DNA from 3 places in the Paraburkholderia sp. IW21 genome. Region 2 is predicted to be linked to each of the others. Evidence: predicted binding sites of a transcription regulator. Region 2 holds the regulator's gene; each other region holds the start of a gene.
The links. Region 2 encodes LexA, which represses DNA repair genes until DNA is damaged. Its sites were predicted from a motif close to ACTGTATNNNNATACAGT; they were not measured.
Positions count from the first base shown of each region.

Region 1: a site for LexA is predicted at 4,681-4,698, ahead of recA (recombinase RecA). Genes of this name have one in related genera too.
Region 3: a site for LexA is predicted at 5,916-5,933, ahead of imuA (translesion DNA synthesis-associated protein ImuA). Genes of this name have one in related genera too.

Region 1 is NZ_JBGGWA010000002.1:527,037-534,529, forward strand. It holds gene sucD (succinate--CoA ligase subunit alpha) at 1-358, opposite strand, end outside; gene sucC (ADP-forming succinate--CoA ligase subunit beta) at 483-1,652, opposite strand; gene ACAX43_RS06265 (DUF2889 domain-containing protein) at 1,649-2,413, opposite strand; gene recX (recombination regulator RecX) at 2,590-3,231, opposite strand; gene recA (recombinase RecA) at 3,524-4,600, opposite strand; gene ACAX43_RS06280 (response regulator) at 4,832-5,608, shown strand; gene ACAX43_RS06285 (sensor histidine kinase N-terminal domain-containing protein) at 5,618-7,156, shown strand; gene ACAX43_RS06290 (MFS transporter) at 7,386-7,493, shown strand, end outside.
Region 2 is NZ_JBGGWA010000008.1:270,980-278,472, forward strand. It holds gene cysW (sulfate ABC transporter permease subunit CysW) at 1-349, opposite strand, end outside; gene cysT (sulfate ABC transporter permease subunit CysT) at 346-1,242, opposite strand; gene ACAX43_RS20525 (sulfate ABC transporter substrate-binding protein) at 1,379-2,419, opposite strand; gene lexA (transcriptional repressor LexA) at 2,731-3,381, shown strand; gene ACAX43_RS20535 (hypothetical protein) at 3,448-3,792, shown strand; gene ACAX43_RS20540 (DUF2939 domain-containing protein) at 3,941-4,597, shown strand; gene ACAX43_RS20545 (universal stress protein) at 4,628-5,092, opposite strand; gene nodI (nodulation factor ABC transporter ATP-binding protein NodI) at 5,346-6,260, shown strand; gene ACAX43_RS20555 (ABC transporter permease) at 6,326-7,153, shown strand; gene ACAX43_RS20560 (hypothetical protein) at 7,210-7,493, opposite strand, start outside.
Region 3 is NZ_JBGGWA010000013.1:62,481-69,973, forward strand. It holds gene ACAX43_RS26775 (hypothetical protein) at 1-151, shown strand, start outside; gene ACAX43_RS26780 (DUF2471 family protein) at 311-610, opposite strand; gene ACAX43_RS26785 (error-prone DNA polymerase) at 630-3,776, opposite strand; gene ACAX43_RS26790 (DNA polymerase Y family protein) at 3,780-5,258, opposite strand; gene imuA (translesion DNA synthesis-associated protein ImuA) at 5,188-5,895, opposite strand; gene ACAX43_RS26800 (hypothetical protein) at 6,108-6,743, shown strand; gene ACAX43_RS26805 (hypothetical protein) at 6,752-7,276, opposite strand.

The sequences.
Region 1 (7,493 bases), on a different contig from region 2:
GGTTTTCGGCACGCATACGGGCCTTGAGCTCGATCATGTCACGGACGGGGATGCCTTCCGTGATACAGATCGCCAGATCCAGGTCGGCTTCAACCGCTTCCCAGATCGCAGCCGCAGCGCCTGCCGGCGGAACGTAAATCACCGATACGGTCGCGCCCGTTTCAGCCTTGGCTTCAGCGACGCTAGCGTAGATAGGAATGCCTTCGAAATCTTCGCCGGCACGCTTCGGGTTCACGCCTGCAACGAACGCTTCGCGGCCGTTTGCGTATTCACGGCAAGCACGCGTGTGGAACTGACCGGTCTTGCCGGTGATGCCCTGCGTGATGACCTTGGTGTCTTTGTTAATCAGAATCGACATGTATTGACCTCTGTTCGTTTGGCGTCGCGCTGGTGCGCCACGAGGCGGAATGTTCTTCGCCCGCGTCGCTCACGCGCCGCCATTCGTAATCCTGGTTAATCCTGGCAAAAGCCGTGGACTAGGCTTACGCCTTGCCCGACGCGGCCGCGACGACCTTCTGAGCCGCTTCTTCCATGCTGTCTGCCGCAATGATCGGCAGGCCGGATTCGGCGAGCATCTTCTTGCCCAGGTCTTCGTTCGTGCCCTTCATGCGGACCACGAGCGGCACCTTCAGCGACACGGCCTTCGACGCCGCGATCACGCCTTCCGCGATCACGTCGCAGCGCATGATGCCGCCGAAAATATTGACCAGAATCGCGGTCAGGTTCGGGTTCTTCAGCATGATCTTGAACGCTTCCGTGACCTTCTCGGTCGTGGCGCCACCGCCCACGTCGAGGAAGTTCGCCGGTTCGCCGCCGAACAGCTTGATGGTGTCCATCGTCGCCATGGCGAGGCCAGCGCCGTTCACGAGGCAGCCGATGTTGCCGTCGAGCGAGATGTACGCGAGGTCGAACTTCGACGCTTCGACTTCAGCCGGATCTTCTTCGTCCAGATCGCGATACGCGACGATTTCCGGATGACGGAACAGGGCGTTCGAATCGAAGTTGAATTTTGCGTCCAGCGCAATGACCTTGCCGTCGCCGGTCAGGATCAGCGGGTTGATTTCGGCCAGCGATGCGTCCGTTTCCCAGAATGCCTTGTACAGGCCTTGCAGGATCGCGCGCGCTTGCGGCAGCGAAGCGGCGGGCACGCCGATCTTCGTGGCGAGCTCGTCGGCTTCGGCGTCTTTCAGACCGGTGGACGGGTCGACGGCGATCTTGTGGATCAGCTCAGGCGTCTTTTCCGCGACTTCTTCGACGTCCATGCCGCCTTCGCTCGATGCCATCACGACGATCTTCTGCGAAACGCGATCGATCACGAGGCCGACATACAGTTCCTTCTTGATGTCAGCGCCTTCTTCGATCAGCAGGCGATTCACCTTCTGGCCTTCCGGACCGGTCTGGTGCGTGACGAGCTGCATGCCGAGGATCTGGTTCGAGTATTCACGAACCTGTTCCAGCGACTTGGCGACCTTCACGCCGCCGCCCTTGCCACGGCCACCCGCGTGGATCTGAGCCTTCACGACCCATACCGGGCCGCCGAGCTCTTGCGCGGCCTTGACCGCATCATCCACCGTGAAGACCGGCTTGCCGCGCGGTACCGCGACGCCGAATTTCCGCAGGATTTCCTTACCCTGGTACTCGTGAATCTTCATGCGTGATTCCCTTCAGTCTGAGAGTTGGATTGAACTTCGTTTCCGCTGCCGTCGTTCATGCCGGACGTATTGCCGCCCTCGCCTGTCTGGCGGGCTGCCCCGTCGCCTGACGATGCCGCGCGATCCGCTGAACGCGGCGCGTGGCCATACCAGCGCGGATAAAACTGTTGCACCGCCTCGCCGTCGAAACGCAGCGCGTGGCAGCGTCCCAGCTGGAATGGCGGTTTGTCGTTGGAATGCTCGTCTGTGCTGTCTTTGCTTCTGGCCTGCCCGGTCCCGGAACTCGCCGCGGCGCCTGGCGTGCTTTCGCCCGGCGTGCCTTCATTGGTGTTCCACACGTCGCCGGCGAAGGCCTGAATCGCGACGGTCGGCAGGAGCGCGCACAACTCGGTGAGATGCGTGCAGCCAGCCGTGCCGGCCAGCAAACGGGCGGCATCGCGACGGAAGTTGTGGAACAGATTGAGCCCGATGAGGGCACGGTAGGCGGGATTGCTGGCTTGGCACAACCCGGGATAGGGCACCCAGTCGGACGACGCTTCGGCGTCGACGACGTTGAGCTTGCGATCGATGGTGAGGCGAAGCCAGAGTTCATGAATCGGCTGACCATTGGGCCGGACGCCCGACGCAAGCACCACATCGCGCGGTTTTTCGTCGGTCAAGCACGCTTCCACATCCCACAGGCCATCGGCTCGCTCATAGGCTTCCGCTCTGATTGCGCGACGATGGCGCAACTGACGGGACACTGGCGGGGAGAGCGGCATGCGGAAAGGAAAGGCCGAATTTGAAAACCTAAGAATTTTAGCATACTGGGTATTTGAGACAGATGGGAATACGCAGGGCCGCTCCGCAGGCCTGAGAGCGCGAGAGGCCTTATCTCGAAGTGAGGCTGGCTAAGGGGCCCGGCGGGGCCCCGGCGGGGCCCCGCCGGGCCCCGCGGCTAGTCGCCGCTCCACTCCTCGTCGATCCCCTTGAGGATTTTGCCGATCGTCGCGCCGGAGAAACCGCGCGATGCCAGAAAGCGCGCCTGCTTGGCCCGCTCGGCGGCCGTTTGCGGAAGCTGGCCGAATTTTTTTCGCCAGACGGCTTGGGCGCGCGCGACTTCGGTTTCGCGTAATTGCGCGCCGGCCTCTTCAACCAGCGTCTGATCGACGGCGTGCTGTTTCAATTCACCGACGATCCGGCTCGCACCCAGCCGCGACGAACGCCGATGAATCAGGCTTTCCGCGAACCGCGAATCCGACAGCCAATTTTCGCTTTCAAGCACGTCGAGCAAGGTGTCGAGCGAATCGGTTTCTTCGACGAACGGTTTCAGCTTGCGCGCCAGTTCGGAGCGGCTGTATTCACGCCGGGATAAATAGCCGAGCGCGCGTCCTTTTAGCGAACGGGCTGGGCGTTGGGATTTTTTCGAATCGTCCTGATCCGATTTCGCCTCGCCAGGTGCACGGCGCGAGCGGGTGTACGTGGTTTCCGACGGGTCCGCTGCAGCTTGCGGGGAAGAGTCAGACTCGGGCTGACGACCTGCGGCGCGATCGTGCGCGTCGAAGGACTCGAAGGGATCGGCGTCGCCGTTTGCGGCCAAGGAATCGGGATCTGACGCGCATGAGCGCTGGGGCGATGAGTTGCCGGCCGGATAGCGTGGCGAACGCGAGGTGGAACGCCCGAACGAGCTTCCAGAGGACTTGCCGAATGAACTTCCAGACGAGTTTCCCGATGACCGCCCAAACGAACGGGTGGACCGGGAGGTCGATGACGAGGATGTTGGTGACGAGGTTGAAGACGACGATTCGGTCGAATCGTCGTCACCGTCACGCGGGCCGTCCGCGTTGCGCCCAGCGTTGGACAACGGCCGGCCCTTGCGTATCACGTGCTGATTACTCTTCTTCGCCCGCGACTTCAGCGGCCGCGCCGGTCGTCACTTCCGCCATGGCATTCACGCCCAGCGATTCGCGGATACGGTTTTCGATCTCACGAGCGATGTCCGGATTTTCGCGCAGGAATTCGCGCGCGTTGTCCTTACCCTGACCAATACGTTCGCCGTTGTAGCTGTACCAGGCGCCGGCCTTGTCGACGATCTTCGCTTGCACACCCAGGTCAATGACTTCGCCCTGACGGGAAATGCCCTCGCCGTACAGAATGTCGAAAATCGCTTCGCGGAACGGCGGCGCAACCTTGTTCTTCACCACCTTCACCCGCGTTTCGTTACCGATCACTTCGTCGTTCTTTTTGATCGACCCGATCCGGCGAATGTCCAGACGCACCGACGCGTAGAATTTCAGCGCGTTGCCGCCCGTGGTGGTTTCCGGGTTGCCGAACATCACACCGATCTTCATACGGATCTGGTTGATGAAGATCACAAGGCAGTTGGTGCGTTTGATCGTGCCAGTGAGCTTGCGCAACGCTTGCGACATCAGACGCGCTTGCAGACCCGGCAGCGAGTCGCCCATTTCGCCTTCGATTTCAGCCTTCGGCACCAGCGCCGCGACCGAGTCGATCACGATCATGTCGATCGAGCCCGAACGCACCAGCGCATCGGCGATTTCAAGCGCCTGCTCGCCGGTGTCCGGTTGCGAAACCAGCAGGTCGTTGACGTTCACGCCGAGCTTGCCCGCGTACTGGATATCCAGCGCGTGTTCCGCGTCGATAAACGCTGCCGTGCCGCCGAGCTTCTGCATTTCGGCGATGACTTGCAACGTCAGCGTGGTTTTACCGGACGATTCCGGACCATAAATTTCGACCACACGGCCACGCGGCAAACCGCCGACGCCCAGCGCGATGTCGAGGCCGAGTGATCCCGTTGAGACCACCTGGATATCTTCGACCGCCTCACCTGCGCCGAGCCGCATGACCGACCCTTTGCCGAACTGCTTTTCGATCTGCGCGAGTGCGGCAGCGAGTGCCTTGCTCTTTTCAGCAGTCAGTCCAGCCGAGCCTTTCTTGCTTTCTTCCATGAATCGTCCTTTGCTATGATGAACGGCGTCTGAGGCAGATGTGCAGCCCGTTCTTAGAGGACAGCACACGAAACCCAGACACTGTATAAAAAAACAGTAGTTTTGGCAAGCGCGATTCTCATGCGAACGCGCATTTTTACCGTCGCACTGCCCAACTACCCACAATAATTTCGGAGACCGCTGTGCGCCGGGGGACACCCCACGGTGCCGGCAAGGCCAGGTTGGCGCACCATGCGAATTCTGATTGCCGAAGACGACAGCATACTCGCGGACGGTCTGATTCGATCACTCCGCCAATCGGCCTATGCCGTCGATCACGTGAAGAGCGGCGTCGAAGCGGACACCGCCTTGTCGATGCAGACTTTCGACCTGCTGATTCTCGATCTGGGCCTGCCGCGCATGTCCGGGCTTGAGGTGCTGCGCCGCCTGCGCGCGCGCAATTCGAACATGCCGGTGCTGATCCTGACCGCCGCGGACAGCGTCGACGAACGCGTCAAAGGCCTCGACCTCGGCGCCGACGATTACATGGCCAAACCCTTCGCGCTCAACGAACTCGAAGCACGCGTGCGCGCTCTGACGCGGCGCGGTGCGGGCGGCGGCCCGACGGTGGTCCGGCATGGCTCGCTGTCGTTCGATCAGGTCGGCCGGATCGCCTATGTCAATGAGCAGGTGATCGACCTCTCGGCGCGCGAACTGGGTCTGCTCGAAGTGCTGCTGCAACGGATCGGCCGGCTGGTGTCGAAGGAACAGCTCGTCGACCATCTGTGCGAATGGGGCGAAGAAGTCAGCAACAACGCGATTGAGGTCTACGTGCACCGGCTGCGCAAGAAGATCGAGCCGAGCGGCGTGCGCATCATCACCGTACGCGGCCTCGGCTATTGCCTCGAGAAAGCCGCACTGCCCCCGAACGTGAACGCCAACGCGATCGTGACGCAGGCACCCGCCGAGCCCGACCCGACCGCCTCGCCGCCCTCCGGCGCGATGCCGGCGAGCCACCACTACAAATAGAGGACGCCCATGTCCGCACGCGCAGACCGCGCTACGGCGCACGCGGCGGACCTCGACGAGGCGCGCGACGAGCGCTACGCGAATCCGTTCGCCCCGCCCGACGAAACCGAAGCCGCTGCCGAAGCGCGTCCCCGCTCGCTGTTCGGCGAGATCCTCGACTGGATGCTGGCGCCGCTACTGCTGCTGTGGCCGATGAGCCTCGCGGTCACCTATCTGGTCGCCAAGTCGATCGCCAACGGCCCCTTCGACCGCGCGCTCGAAACCGACGCCTATGTGCTCGCCCGCCAGATCCACCCGATCAACGGCGTGGCGGAGTTGTCGCTACCCGACTCCACGCGCGACTTTCTGCGCGCCGATAACGTCGACAGCGTGTTCTATCAGGTGCTCGGCACGCGCGGCGAACTGGTGGGCGGCGAGCGCGACATGCCGCTGCCGCACGAGGAAGACCGGCCGCCGCCGGGCCTTGTCGAATTCCGCGACGACGTGCTGCGCGGCAACGATATCCGCGTCGCCTATACGACCGTCGAGTTTCCGCAGACGCCCGGCGCCCAGCCGGTACTGGTACAGGTCGCCGAAACGCTCGACAAACGCAGCCAGCTCGCCAACGACATCATCAAAGGCGTGATCCTGCCGCAGTTCGTGATCCTGCCGCTGGCGATCCTGCTGGTGTGGTTCGGCCTGTCGCGCGGGCTGGCTCCCTTGCACGCCCTGCAGGCGCACATCCGGGCGCGCCGCCCGGACGATCTGTCGCCGCTCGAGGCACGCCGCGCGCCACCGGAAATCGAGCCGCTGGTGACGTCGTTCAACGATCTGCTGACGCGCCTCGAACAGAACATGGAGCTGCAAAAGCGCTTCATCGCAGACGCCGCGCATCAGATGAAAACGCCGCTGGCCGGGCTGCGCACCCAGGCCGAACTGGCGTTGCGACAAGACGCCTCCGCGGAAGTCCACCGCTCGCTCGAGCAGATCGCCACCAGCTCGGAACAGGCGGCGCGCCTCGTCACCCAGTTGCTGGCGCTGGCGCGCGCGGAAAACCGCATGTCGGGGCAAATTTTCACACCGGTCGAGGTGACGGAGATGGCACGTCATGCCGTGCGCGACTGGGTGCAGGCCGCGCTCGCCAAGCAGATGGACCTCGGCTACGAAGCGCCCGAAGAGCCGGTCGAAGTCGACGGCAATCCGGTCATGCTGCGTGAAATGCTGTCGAATCTGATCGACAACGCGATCCGCTACACGCCGGCCGGCGGCCGCATCACCGTACGCGTGCGGCATGACGCGACGGCGCGGCGCGTGCATCTGGAAGTGGAAGACACCGGGCTCGGCATTCCGGCGACCGAGCGCTCGCGGGTGGTCGAGCGCTTTTACCGGATTCTCGGCCGTGAAGGTGACGGCAGCGGTCTTGGGCTCGCCATTGTTCGCGAGATCACGACCATGCACGGCGGCGAGCTGACGATCGAGGATAACGTCTATCAAACCTCGCCGCGGCTTGCTGGAACGCTCGTGCGTGTCAGCTTACAGGTGCTCGAACGGGCACGGGACTTACCCTAGGACCGCTCGCACCCACCCATCAGAACCCACCATATAGAGACAACTTATCCGCACGTTGAAATAATTTGGATGTCAGTTGACAGATTTTGGACGAATTTCCGTCAACACACCGAAGCGTCCATTTCACCCCGCCACGTCAGTACACCGTAAGTTTCCACTCCAATAATCGATTCCACGGGAACGCCTCTGCCGGCGGACCGCGTGTACATATCAATATTGGAGACAACATATGGCTACCGTTGGCGGGCAAATCTCGCACGTGCCGATGACGCACGAAGAGAAGCGGGTGATTTTCGCGTCGTCGCTAGGTACTGTTTTCGAGTGGTACGACTTCTAT
Region 2 (7,493 bases):
CGCGGAATTCGAACCTGGCGATACACCACGAGGCAGCGAGGCCGAACACCAGATTCAGCGGCACGGCAATCGCGGCGGTGATCACGGTGAGCTTGATCGCTGACAACGCATCCGGATCGGCGAGCGATTCTAGATAGAAACCGATGCCTTTGTTCAAGGCCTGATAGAACACGGCGACGAGCGGCACGACCAGAAACAGCGCGAGAAACAGCAACGCGAAGCCGGTCAGTATCCAGCGAACGAAAGGGTGTTCGGAGACCGGATCGGGCCGGCGCGCGACGTTGAGCGGCACGCGCGGCGCCACGGCCACGGCGGCGGTATCGGCGCCATTGATGGAATTGCGGCTCATTGCGCGCCTCCGCCGATTGCAGCCGCGCTCGCGGCGGCAGGCGCCGGGCCGGCTCCGCCACGGCTCGTCCGACGCTGCAAATACCACTGCAGCGTATTGATGAACAGCAGCATCAGGAACGACACGACCAGCATCACCACCGCCAGCGCCGTGGCGCCGGCGTAGTCGTATTGCTCGAGCTTGGTGATGATCAGCAGCGACGTGATTTCCGATTTCATCGGCACGTTACCGGCGATGAAAATCACCGAACCGTATTCGCCGAGCGCGCGCGCAAACGCCAAAGCGAAACCCGTCAGCAGCGCCGGGAACACGGCCGGCAACACCACGCGGCGAAACGTCAGCCAACGCGATGCGCCGAGGCACGCGGCGGCCTCTTCCTGTTCGCGCTCGAACTCTTCGAGCACCGGCTGCACGGTCCGCACGACGAACGGCAAACCAATGAAGGTCAGTGCGATCAGCACACCGGCCGGCGTAAAAGCGATCTTGATGCCGAGCGGCTCGAGATACTGCCCGATCCAGCCGTTACCCGCATACACGGCCGCGAGCGAAATACCGGCCACCGACGTCGGCAGCGCGAACGGCAGATCGACGACTGCATCGACGATGCGCTTGAACGGGAACGTGTAGCGCACCAGCACCCATGCGACCAGGAAGCCGAACACGGCGTTGATCAGCGCGCCGCCGAGGGCCGAGAAGAATGTGAGGCGATACGACGCGAGCACACGCGGCGAACTCACCGCGCGCACGAACTGATCCCAGTCGAGCGTCGCGGTCTTGAGGAAGGTCGCCGCAAGCGGAATCAGCACCACGAGGCTCAGATAAACCACCGTGATGCCGAGTGTCAGGCCAAATCCGGGCAACGCGCTCGGTTTTCGGAAGATGAACGTCGTCATGCTGAGTACTCTTTCAGGGTTGAGACCGGTGGCTCTTTTTTGGCCGCCTGGCTGGCCAAAAGCGCGCCCGGCGGGCGCGCTTCCTGACTGGGTGGACACTTGCGCCTCTAACGGCGCGGGTCCCACCGTGTGCCGCTTACTGCGGCTGGTAGATCGAATCGAACACGCCACCGTCGGCAAAGTGCGTCTTTTGCGCGTTCGCCCAGCCGCCGAACGAATCGTCCACCGTGTACAGCTTCAGCTTCGGAAACTTCGCGGTCAGCTCGGCCGGCACCTTGTTCGACCGCGGACGGTAGAAGTTCTTCGCCGCGATTTCCTGACCTTGCTCGCTATACAGGAAGTTCAGATAGGCTTCGGCGAGCTTGCGCGTGCCGTGCTTGTCCACCACCTTGTCCACCACGGCAACCGGCGGCTCGGCCAGAATGCTCACCGACGGCACCACGATTTCAAACTTGTCCGGGCCGAATTCCTTCAGCGACAGAAAGGCTTCGTTTTCCCACGCGATCAGCACGTCGCCGATCCCGCGTTGCACGAAGCTGGTGGTCGCGCCGCGTGCGCCCGAGTCCAGCACGCCGGCATTCTTATAGAGCTTGCCGACGAATTCCCTGGCCTTCTGGTCGTTGCCGCCTGGCTGATGTTCCGCATAGGCCCATGCCGCCAGGTAGTTCCAGCGCGCGCCGCCCGAGGTCTTCGGGTTCGGCGTCACGATCGACACACCTGGCCTCGTCAGATCGTCCCAATCCTTGATGTGCTTCGGATTGCCCTTGCGCACGAGGAACACGATCGTCGAGGTGTACGGCGATGCGTTGTCCGGCAAACGCTTTTGCCAACCCTTGTCCAGCAAACCCTTGTTAGCCAGCGCGTCGATGTCGTAGGCGAGCGCCAAAGTCACGACGTCCGCCTGCAGGCCGTCCAGCACCGAGCGTGCTTGCGCGCCCGAGCCGCCGTGCGACTGCCTGAAGGTGATCGTCTCGCCCGTCTTCGCCTTCCATTCCTTGCCGAATGCCTGATTGACGTCCTGGTACAACTCCCGGGTCGGGTCGTACGACACGTTCAGGAGCGTCGTGTCCGCAGCGTGTGCCTGCGCCATCACGCCAACCGCCGTCGCCGCGCCAAGTGCGAGCGCCGCGATAAGTTTTTTGGTCCTGCTTGCCAGCCCCGTGCCTTGATGGTTCATGCCAACTTTCTCCGCGTTGTGGTCCGCTGAAACAGCGTCTGGTGGTCCTACGTCGCGGTCACGTGCACATGAGCGCCAACTCGGAGGCCAGTCTATCGAAGCGCTTTCATCATTAAAAATAATGTTTCTTCATTTTTTAATACGCAAAAGTGGTAATGGCAGCTGGATAAGGCGTTGCGGCACGAAAGCAGGTGTTAGAGCGCGGGTTATCGGCGCTGGAACGTCCTTCCAGGCCACGAACTTAAAGTAAAGCTTGAATTGCGCCGAATACTGTATAAAAATACAGTCACCTGTTCATACATACAGTGGCCATGACAAAACTCACCGCACGACAGCAGCAGGTTTTCGATCTGATCCGCCGAGCCATCGAACGCACCGGCTTTCCGCCCACCCGCGCGGAGATCGCCGCCGAACTGGGTTTCAGCTCGGCCAACTCGGCAGAAGAACATCTGCGCGCGCTTGCCCGCAAGGGTGTGATCGAACTCGCGGCGGGCGCGTCGCGCGGCATTCGCCTGCTGGCCGGCCCGGACGATTCGCCGTATCAGTTCACGCTGCCGCACGCCAGCATCATGCAACTGTCGCTACCGCTGATCGGCCGGGTTGCCGCAGGTAGCCCGATCCTCGCGCAAGAACATATCTCGCAGCACTACGTCTGCGACCCGGCGCTGTTCTCGAGCAAGCCCGATTACCTGCTGAAGGTGCGCGGGCTGTCCATGCGCGACGCCGGCATCTTCGACGGCGACCTGCTCGCGGTGCAGAAGAAAAGCGAAGCCAAAGACGGCCAGATCATCATCGCGCGTCTCGGCGACGACGTGACGGTCAAGCGCCTGAAGCGCCGGCCGAACGGCCTTGAGCTGATCGCCGAGAACCCTGATTACGACAACATCTTCGTTGAAACCGGCAGTGCGGAATTCGCGCTGGAGGGTATCGCCGTTGGGCTGATCCGCCCCGGCGAGTTCTAACCCTCCGTTCACCCGCTCGTCCGCCAAACCGAAGCTGCCCCAACGTTGAATCGCCTGGAGAGACTCATGGAACGCCTTGCCCGCCTGCTGCCTTTTCGCCAGTTTGGTCGTTTGCGCCACCTGCGCAAGCTGGTGTCTTGCTCATTGATCGAGGCGTCCACGGCCAGCGCTCCGTCGCTGTTCGACGCGCCCGCCGGCATATCGAGCTTGCCGTCGGCGTTGCCGGCATTTGCTCGCGTGTCGTTGAATTCGGGGCTGAATACGGCTGAACCGGCGCGTCGCGCACCGGTGCGGGTCTATCACGGGCCGTCGCGGCTGATCATGGTCGGCACAGTCGACGCCGTGTGCCGCATGATCGATCGCTGCATCGCCGACGAAGCCAACGTGCATGGCGCAGTGTTCGAGTCGTAAGGTATGCGGCGAGCGCGCGGTGGATGTGCGGCGGGCCGCGCGAAGTTTTTTCGCGCGGCCCGCGCCCTTCCCAATATCACATTGAATGGGATCGTTTTCGCGTGGCCACGGTCCACGTTAGATCACACTTGATGGAGAGTCCCATTCGATGGCAGTTTCAACACGCACAAGGCGCAGCGCCACCCGGCCGCTGATCGTCACTCTGATTGTGATTGCGGTGATCGCCGCGTTGGGCTTCGGTTACGCGTCGCCCTATATGGCGCTGAACAATCTCAAACGCGCGGCAGATGCGCGCGATGCGCAAACGGTCAATCAATACGTCGACTTTCCCGCGTTGCGCGAGAGCCTGAAGCAGCAGGTCGCCGGTTTGCTGACGCGCCGGTTCGAGGCGCATGGCAACGGCAATCCATTAGCCGCAATCGGCGCCATGATCGGCGTGGCCTTGATCGGTCCGCTGGTTGACGCTTATGCAACCCCAGACGGCGTTGCGGCATTGCTGAACGGCATGCCGCCGCGCGGCGATCCTGGCGAACGGCCGCCTGTACCGCCTGCCGCTGAAAATGCGTCGGCGCCAACCCCTGCGGCCCCCGCCGTGGGCACTTCCGCAAACAGCGCAGCCAACAGCGCCAACAGCGAGAACAGTGCCACGCCACCGCAACCGCCGCAGACAACCGCGGGCTATCGCGGCCTCAACGAGTTCGTCGTCACTTACCAGCATGGCGCTGGCGATGCGCGTTATTCGGCGATCTTGCGGCGCGAAGGTTTATTCACGTGGAAGCTGGCCGCAGTCAACTTGAACGAGTAATTTCAGCCCACGCGCCCAGAATGCCAGGCATCAAGCCGCCGCTTGCTGCTCCTCCTGCGCGGAAGAACACGCCACCAGAATGCTGCACGAGACCCGGTCGAGCAGCGGTGTATTCCCCGCGCCCATCCACCATCGTGATAGACCAGTGCGGCAACGGTGACCCACCACCACGAGGTCGACATGCAATTCATTGGCAAGGTTTGCAATCTCGTCGATCGGGTAGCCGAACGCAAAATGCCCTTGCGCGGTTACGCCGCGCTCGGTCAGCCAGTCCACCCCTTCCTGCAGGATGTCGCGGGCTGTCTTTTCGAAGCTGCCGCAGGCCACGTCGGTCAACAGGCCCGCACTTTGCGCAATGCTCGAACGCATGTCGACCACGGACAGCAAATGCGTTTCCGCTTTCAGGTCCAGCGCCAGGTCGGCGCCGCAACGTAGCGCTTTGCGGCCTTCGCGCGAGCCGTCGTAGCACAGCAGGATTTTTTGGTAGCTCGCCATCGTTTTCTCCCTTACCGCGGAAAGCGCGGTCTTAGTGAATCATGGTGCGCCGCAATTCAGGTTGCAAGGGATGGAAAACGCTAAGTGCGCCCTAAACAGGTGCGCGCTGGGTTCGGGTTCTCGGCGATCTTATGTCGCAGCGCAAAAACTGCTGTGTGGACCGTTGGACGGCCGCCAACTCCCGTCGGCCGATGCCATAGAATGAGCGACCTTACCGGCTATTTGCGTCGTTTCCCGGAGCCTTGATCGATCCATGTCTGAAGCCGCCATTGAATTCCACCAGGTTAAAAAAAGCTACGGCGAAAAGACGGTCGTCGACGGACTATCGTTTCATGTAAACGCCGGCGAATGTTTCGGCCTGCTCGGTCCGAACGGCGCGGGCAAAACCACCACCTTGCGCATGCTGCTCGGCATCGCCGCGCCGGATGCCGGCACGATCCGCCTGTGCGGCGAGCCAATTCCCGGTCGTGCGCGCGTGGCGCGAGCGCGCGTCGGCGTGGTGCCGCAGTTCGACAATCTCGATCCTGATTTCACGGTCCGCGAAAACCTGCTGGTGTTCGGCCGCTACTTTGGCCTGAGCGCGGCGCAATGCCGCGCGATGGTGCCGTCGCTGCTCGAATTCGCTCGCCTCGAAAGCAAGGCGGATGCACGCGTGAGCGAACTGTCGGGCGGCATGAAGCGGCGCCTCACGCTGGCTCGCGCGCTCGTCAACGATCCTGACGTGTTGATCATGGACGAGCCGACCACCGGCCTCGATCCCCAAGCGCGCCATCTGATCTGGGAACGGCTGCGCTCGCTGCTCGCGCGCGGCAAGACCATTCTGCTCACCACGCATTTCATGGAGGAAGCCGAACGGCTTTGCCACCGCCTGTGCGTGATCGAAGAAGGGCGCAAGATCGCCGAAGGCGCGCCGCGCGCGTTGATCGCATCCGAGATCGGCTGCGACGTGATCGAGATCTTCGGACCCGATCCGGTTGCGTTGCGCGATGAATTGGCGCCGCTTGTCGAGCGCACCGAGATCAGCGGCGAGACGCTGTTCTGCTACGTGAACGACGCGCAGCCGGTGCATGCGCGGCTCAAGCAGCGCGCCGATCTGCGCTATCTGCATCGCCCGGCAAATCTGGAAGACGTGTTCCTGCGGCTCACCGGACGCGAGATGCAGGACTGATGCGAATCGATATCGGCTCAGCTCGCCCCCTTCTATCGCGATAACGACACGGCAAGAGACACGCAATGGACGTACGGACTTACGAAACCCCCGGGGGCACCCCGTCGAAACAGGAAGCGTTCGGCGCTTTCCCCGCGAACGCCGTGAACTGGATTGCGGTGTGGCGCCGCAACTATCTGGTGTGGAGAAAGCTCGCGATTGCTTCGATGTTCGGCAATCTTGCCGATCCGATGATCTATCTGTTCGGCCTCGGTTTCGGGCTTGGGCTGATGGTCGGGCACGTCGACGGCGTGTCGTATATCGCGTTTCTGGCAGCGGGCACGGTGGCGTCGAGCGTGATGATGTCGGCGAGTTTCGAGTCGATGTATTCGGGCTTTTCGCGCATGCATGTGCAGCGCACGTGGGAGGCGATCATGCACACGCCGCTGACGCTCGGCGACATTGTGCTCGGCGAGGTGATGTGGGCGGGCAGCAAGTCGATGCTATCGGGGGCGGCGATCATGCTGGTCGCGGGTGCGTTGGGTTACGCGAGCTTTCCCTCGATGCTGCTGGCGTTACCGGTGATCGTGCTGACGGGGCTCGCGTTTGCGAGTATCGCGATGGTGGTGACGGCACTGGCGCCGTCGTATGACTTTTTCATGTTTTATCAGACGCTGATGTTGACGCCGATGTTACTGCTGTCGGGTGTGTTCTTTCCGGTTTCACAGTTGCCCGCCGCGGCGCGGATCGTGACTGAGGTTTTGCCTTTGGCGCATGCTGTCGATCTGATCCGGCCGGCCATGCTTGGGCGGCCTGTCGAGGATGCTGTTTTGCACGTTGCCGTGCTGGCGGCTTATGCCGTGGGCGGCTTCATTGTTTCGGCCGTTTTGTTCCGGCGCAGGATGATGAAATAGGCGTTGCCTTGAACGGCGACCATTCTTCTGTCCGCCGCTCAAGGCAAAAACAGCGATCAGTCCTCGTCGTCGGTCCAGGGAATATCCACATCGGAAATAAAGGCCACCGTCGCAAACGGGCCGCCATCCTGACGTCCGATTTTCCCGTCGGCCCGCTGCCATTCAACCCTGAACACCGTGCCAGGATCATCGGCAATCAAACGGACCGTCCGGATTTCGTCCGAATCGGTCTCCTCGACTGGACCGTCGAGCGAAACCTGCAATTCCTGTGGCCACAGCCCGTCGGCGGGATCGTAAATCTTGTCGCCATCCGGAATCAGCGTGAAGGCCTCTACGCCAA
Region 3 (7,493 bases), on a different contig from region 2:
GCTCGACTCTGCGATGGGGAATGGGCAAGACATCTATCCCGCGACGCTCCGGGCGCTGGCGAATGCTTTGTTGCAGGTCGCGGACGCGGCGGAACAGACGCAGCTCGGCAAGCACGAGCACTGGAAGTCGGGTGTTATCGAGCTGGAATAGCAAAAACACGCGAAAACTTTTCATCGCTGTGAGCGCGCCCATCACAAGTTCAAGCAGCCGGTCTGGTTCTCCATAGCACACTACGTCCTCCCGGCGATGGCATGTGTGCCGCAGCAAGACGGATTCCCGCAGGCTCCTGGCAGTCACCGGAAGATCGCCCTAGTGAACCTGCCGCCATGCACGTTCCAGTGCGCCGAACACGATCGGGACGAAGTCATGCCCCTCCAACGACGCAGGCCGATCGTCATTCGGATACTCCAGCACCGCCGGCGCGCAGATCATCTGCAGCAATCGCTCGCTGAACCTGCCACCAGCCGTTACCTCGGCCAGCACTTCCTCTTCCATCTGATGAAGCAGCTTCCACGTCAGAATGCCCTTCGAGCGATGCCGCTCGACAACGCGCGGTATGACTTCCTCAGCGGCCGCCTGCGCGTCAAACAGGACGTTGTAGTTCGCCATCGTTTCTTTCCTCGTTGTTTCAGTGAAAATTGCGGCTCGCCGTCTGCAGTTCACCAAGGAGATGTGACACGTCGACGAGCCGTTGCGCGACAAGGTGCATCACGTCGCCTTCGCGTTGCCACACGCCATACACAGCGAGCAGCGATGCCCCGAGCGCCTCGCGCCGTTGCCGCTCGAGCACCGACTGCCAGACGATGACGTTGACCGACCCCGTCTCGTCCTCAAGCGTCATGAACATCACGCCGTTTGCGGTGCCGGGGCGCTGCCGCACCGTCACAATCCCGCATCCCCGCGCGAGCTGTCCGTTGCGGTAGCGCGTCAGCGCTTCGGCGGGCATCAGCCGCATGGACAGCAGCTTTTCGCGCAGCAGTGCAAGCGGATGACGGCCGAGAGTGAGACCAGTCGAGCGGTAGTCCGCGATCAGGTCCTGTCCTTCCGTCGGAGCCGTGAGTGCCGGCGCCTCTTCCTCGCGTGTCGTTGCGCGCAACAGATCCTTATCGGGCACCGCGGCGACTGCCGCCCACAGCGCCTGCCTGCGGTCCCCGGAGAGCGGCTTGAGCGCGTTCGCTGCCGCCAGCACCTGCAGGTCGTGGCGGTCGAGTTGAGCGCGGTTGGCAAGATCGGCGACGTCGCGAAACGGCCTGGCTGCGCGTGCCGCCTCAATGCGCCTGGCAGTTTCCTCGCGCATGCCGCGAACAACGGACATGCCGAGCCGCACGGGCGCCATACTGCCATCGCCTTCCATGGCCGAATCCCAACCGCTGATGGTCACGTCAACCGGCAGCACGCCAACGCCGTGGCGCTTCGCGTCCTGTACAAGCTGCGAAGGCGAGTAAAAGCCCATCGGCTGGCTGTTCAGCATCGCGCAGAGGAACGCTGCGGGTTCATGGCGCTTAAGCCAGCAGCTTGCGTAGACGAGAAGGGCGAAGCTCGCCGCGTGACTTTCAGGAAAGCCGTACTCGCCGAAGCCCTGGATCTGGGCAAAGATGGACTCGGCGAATTCACGGTCGTAGCCGCGCTGAAGCATGCCTTCGACGATCCGGTCATGATAGTGCTGCAGGCCACCCTTGCGCTTCCATGCCGCCATAGCGCGGCGCAGCTGATCAGCTTCGCCGGCGCTGAAACCTGCCGCGAGCATCGCAACCTGCATAACCTGCTCCTGAAAGATCGGCACGCCGAGCGTGCGTTTCAGTGCCTGCTCGACTTCGGGGCTCGGGTAGGAGACGGGCTCGATGCCCTGACGCCGCCGCAGATACGGATGCACCATGCCGCCCTGAACCGGGCCCGGCCGCACGATCGCGACTTCGATCACGAGATCGTAGAACTCGCGCGGTTTCAATCGCGGCAGCATGCTCATCTGGGCACGCGACTCGATCTGGAATACGCCAACCGTGTCGGCCGCGCAGATCATGTCGTAAGTCGCTCCGTCCTCGGGCGGGATGTCCTGCATTTCGAACGGCTCGCCGCGCTGCTGCGATACGAGCTCGAGGGCGCGGCGGATCGCCGACAGCATGCCAAGTGCGAGGACATCGATCTTCAGCAGGCCGAGCGCTTCCAGATCGTCCTTGTCCCACTGGATCACGGTGCGATCCGGCATCGACGCATTCTCAACCGGCACGAGACGGGACAACTTGCCGCGCGCGATCACGAAGCCGCCCGTGTGCTGCGACAGATGACGCGGAAAGCTGAGCAGCTGCGCGGCAAGTGTCGCCCACTGCTGGATCATCGGCGTCTCGGGATCAAGGCCGCTGTCCACGAAACGTCTTGTCAGATCCGCGCTCGAATCGAACCAGTGATGTTCCTTCGCGACGCGGTCAACGATGACAGGGTCGATGCCAAGCGCCTTGCCAGAATCGCGGATCGCGGAGCGGGGCCGGTAGGTCGTCACTGCGGCCGCCAGAGCCGCGCGCGTGCGGGAGTACTTCCGGTAAATGTACTGGATGACTTCCTCGCGGCGCTGGTGCTCGAAGTCCACGTCGATGTCCGGTGGTTCGCCGCGCTCCTTGCTGATGAACCGCTCGAACAGCATGCTGCTACGCGCCGGGTCGACCTCGGTGACGCCAAGGCAATAGCACACGGCGGAGTTGGCAGCGGAGCCACGCCCTTGACACAGGATTCCCTCGTTGCGCGCGAAGCGCACGATGTCGTACACCGTCAGGAAATACGGCTCGTATTTCAGGTCCGAAATCAGCGCGAGTTCGTGTTCGATCTGCACTTGCACGTTGTGCGGAATGCCGCGTGGATAGCGGCGCTGCGCCCCCAGATAGGTTTCGCCGCGCAGGTAGTCGGTTGGAGTCGTGCCGGGCGGCACCAGTTCGTCTGGGTATTCATAGCGCAGTTCGTCCAGCACGAACGAGCACCGGGCGGCGATGTTCAACGTCTGCGCGAGCGCCTCCGCTGGATAGACGTTGGCAAGCCGCAAACGCGAGCGCAGATGCTGTTCGGCGTTGGGCGCGAGTTCAAAGCCGCATTCCGCGACCGGGCGGTTAAGCCGGATGGCGGTGAGCGTGTCCTGTAGAGGCTTGCGCGATCGCACGTGGATGAGTACCTGACCTGTCGCGACGACGTTCAGACCATGTCGCTCGGCGACATCGAGCACGACATTGCGGTGAATGTCATCCAGCGCCCGCGCGTGCAAGGTCAGGCCCATCCAGCAGCGATTTTCGCCAAACGTGCGTGCAGCCCATTCGGCCTGCGCGTCGAGGCGCGCTTCCTTCGCCGGGAATTCGGGCGTCAGGATGATCAGGCAGTCGGACAGGGCTCGCAAGTGCGCATACGGCGGGTCTGGATGGTCGAGATCGTGCGGATAGAGCAGGTACGTGCCCTTGGCCGTGCGCGTGCGTGCGAGCGTAATCAGTTCAGACAGGTTGCCGTACCCTTCGCGATTCTGTGCGATCGCCGTGAAGGCAAGGGCAGGAGAGCCGTCCGAATTGGTCAGCCGGAAATGCGCGCCGACGAGCAGCTTGATGCCCGCTTCTTTCGCCGCGACGTGCGCGCGCACGATGCCAGCGAGCGAGCATTCGTCGGTGACAGCGATCGCCTCATACCCGAGTTGCGCCGCGCGCGCGGCCAATTCCTCGGCATGTGACGCGCCCTGAAGGAACGTGAAGTTGGAGAAGCACTGCAACTCGGCATAGCCGGGCAGGGCGAACGACAGATACGACATGGCCTATCCGAAGAGACCATGCAGATACCAGCGCGGCTCATCCTCGTCGACCGCACCGATCCGCTCCCGGAAGATCCAGTAGCAGATGTGGTCGTCGGCTTCCGCGAGGAAGTAGTCGCGGGTGACCGCCTCGCCCTGGAACCAGCCTGCTTCAACGCGCTCGCCGGACGACACGGTGCGCAGCGGCGTGCCGTAGAAGGGGCGTTCGCCGCGCATTAGCAGCTTCAGCGGCTGTTCCAGCAGCCACGTCGGCCGCGGCGTATCGCTCGCCGGCGGCACATACTTTGTTTTATTGTCCGTCACGGACACCCAGCGCGCGGCGACCTCTGGCCGGTGGTCAGCTACCGGCGCCGGGCGCAGCACATTTTCCGCGCCGAGGCGCGCGACCAGCAGTTCTAGCAACCGCGCGTGATCGGACGCGGTGCCGCCCGGCTCCGGAAAGAGCGAGTCGGATGCCGCTTCCGCCTCGCTGACTTCCTGCACAACGAGTTGGAGGGCGATGACGGCGGCCGCAAGTTCCACGCGCGTAAGCCTTTCCTTCAGCAACCGCACGAGGTGATCCTCGCGCCACGTCGGTTCCGCGAGCGAAACTTCGATGGCGGTTGGCTCAATCGCATCGCGGCCGCGTTCATGCTCGAGCAGTAGAACGATGCGGGTCACGGCAAGCTGCTTCTGCGACAGCCAGCCGGTTAGCTGAACCACTAGCCGGCGCGCCGCAAACAGGCAGGCCTCGGCGTGTTCGATGCGATCCGGCAGTTCCACGCGCGCCTGAAAGGTCGGCGGCGTCTCAAACCATTCGTACACTTCGGGTGCATCTCCATTGGCGCGGTCGAGCAGATCCAGCAACGCTGTCCCGCAACGCTTCTTCAAACCTGCACGGGGCAGTCGCATCAGTTGTCCAACCGTTTCGCAGCCAATGCCAGTGAGCCAGTCCATATGGCGACGCGCGGACGGCGGCAGGCCGACCGGCAAACCGGCCAACGCGCGTTGGAGAGAATCGTGCGACAGTGCGACACCGCCACGAGCGCGCGCAAGCAACCATGCCGCCTGCCCCGTCGGCGCAACGCTGACGGTCGCGGTCATGCCGATAGCATCCACGACCCGGTGCGCCATGCGGCGCAGCGAGCGGATGCCCCCAAAGAGCCGCAGGCTTGCTGACACGTCGACGAGCACAGTGCTTTCCTCCGCGATGACCACTTGCGGCGAAAGATTCAACAGGCCTGTGGCGACCTCGCGCACCGTGTTCACCTCGGCCGCGCTGTCGCGCTCATGCATGACAGTAGCGGGCGCAAGCGTGAGTACGCCGCCGCGGCGCATGCCCGTACAGACGCCTGCCTCTCGCGCCCGCGCGTCCATGGCGATGACGCGCTCTTTCTCGAGCACGGCAATACCGTTGGCTGGGTCCGAGGTTTCACGCGACCACTTCGGCCGGAACACCTCGAGGCACAGCGACGGGAGATGGACGCCTAACCACAGTTGCATTGCGTTTTACGTTCAGAATCGGGGAGGGCGTCAGCGGGACGAAGAGCGGCTCATCGCGTGCGGGGCCGCGGCGTTTGATGAACTGGATATCGACACCGTCTTTCGCGGCCCGGATCGCAAGCCGAAGCGGCGCCGGGGAGGCGTCGCGCGTCGTCGCAAGCGGTCGCAACACGAAAAAGAGCGACTCGGACGCCTGTGCGGCCAGATGCAGTCGGCGCAGCGAGTCGGGCCGCACGTGGCTCTGCCAGAAAAGCAGAGCACCGCATGTGCCTGCGCGCAGAATCTGCTCCGCAGCCCACAGCGCATCGGCCGTGCGGGGCGCTTTGACCGTCATTACATTTGAAGGATCTAGTCCCCACCAGGCGAGAGCCGTCGGCTGAAGGTCATGAGGCGGTTGCAGCATGGCGACAGGCCTGGTCGACAACTGCTCGAATGCAGGACGAAGCAGCCGTAATTCGCCGCAGCCCGTCTGCTGCACAAGCAGATCGGTCAGTGCGCCACGTGGCCAGCCCCCCCCGGGCAACTCCCGCGCAAGATTCACGTCGCCGCAGTCAACGACGCGCGACCGGACGTGCGCAAGTTGATTGCCCCGCCACAGATCCGAATGAATCGTTTCGGGCAGCATGACGGCATTCATGGCTCTCTCCGTCTCAAACACCTGTATAAAAACACAGTATAGCCTGGGCGCCAGCGTGGATCCTCAAGAAATATGGGGTCGCATCGCAAACCGGCATTGCACCGGTGCAACTCGTCTGTTGCTGTGATTGACAAAGAAAACGATTTATTAGAAATTATTTTGTTGTTCTAAATGATGCCGATCATTAGGCTCCGTGATAGATTCCGGTTCTCATGATTCACCAAACGCCAGTTATGCAAATCCGCTTTGTGCTCGCCCTTGCCGTCGTGGGCGGGGCCATGTCGTCGCTTACCGCTTGTTCGGACAAGTCAGCCCCGAATGAAGAAAACTTCACCGCGGCGGTAAACCAAAAATTGGCCTCAAGCCCGCAGCGCTGCCTGCCCGCCGTGTCGTGGCCGGCCTCGGCGGAGCCAACGGATCACGGCAACCCATACGCGTTCTACGACGCCGGCGTCGGTTTCGTGAGCGCGGGGCTAGCGACAGTTAAAGAAGCGGGCCCAAATGCGTCGACCAATTTCCGTAAGAAGGCGATTTTCTCCCTTACCGACGAGGGCAAAAAGATCTTGGTGCGTGAGCCGTTTCAGCCATATCCGAATCAACAGACCGGCCGCTTTTGCTACGGAAATATAAAGCTGACCAAGATACTGAAGTGGGACGCGCCGGTGACGATCGGCAGCGCGACCGGTACCACCGTCTACTACGCATATGAGATCACCGACGCCCCCAAATGGGCTGTCAACGAGCAACTGAGGGCCGCATACCCGGACCTCGCAAATGACGTGGCAGGTAAGGGGCAAGCAACGCTCCCCGTCACCCTGACAAACGAGGGTTGGAAAGCGGCCAATTGAGCGGTTTTTCAAAGGCCATCCAAGGTTGCGGCCGGGGTAACGGGAGCGGATTTCGTTTGTCGTTCCACTCGGCGTTCGACACTCTTGAGCCTACATTTGTAAAACCACGCTGAGCCCAGTGACAGCCAGAGCATGAACTGAGTCGTGTCCCCGAGACCTTGACGATCAATATGCGGCAGGGCTCCTTGGGTAACCGCTATGGACGTGTATAAGGTGATAACGGAGGCCACGAGCAACACCACCGCGATGATCAACATGGTGTCTTGGTCGTCGTGCCCTTTTTTCTGGAGTTGAAGGCTCTTCAATGAGTCTCTGAGTACTTCAAAAAAAGCAATGAAAACGACGAACATGGCGTCGGGTCCACGGAACGCATCGTGCAGTGACGCGCCTATCTCCAGATAACAGAAAAAGATTATCACCAAGGGTATGCAAAGATAAAGCACCTGGACGAGCGCCCATCCCGCAGTTTCCGTATTGACAGATAGCCAGGATTTGACCCGCGTCCAAAGGCTCTCATCTGCGATATCTTTCATTTGCTATCGATTGCTAAAGGTCGAGTCTTTGTTATCGGCATCTTTCACCCTAGGTTGAGCGGTCAGCGGCCAACGTACACATAACGGCACGCAACTGCCGCTATGGTAGCGGCCACTATTCGAACTCTGTTCGACAGTTTTCAGCAAGAGAGGGCCGCTGTTCCGATGCCTCGGGGTCGCCGGTGCGGTGAGCGACCTCGCGCCGGGCGCGACGCTT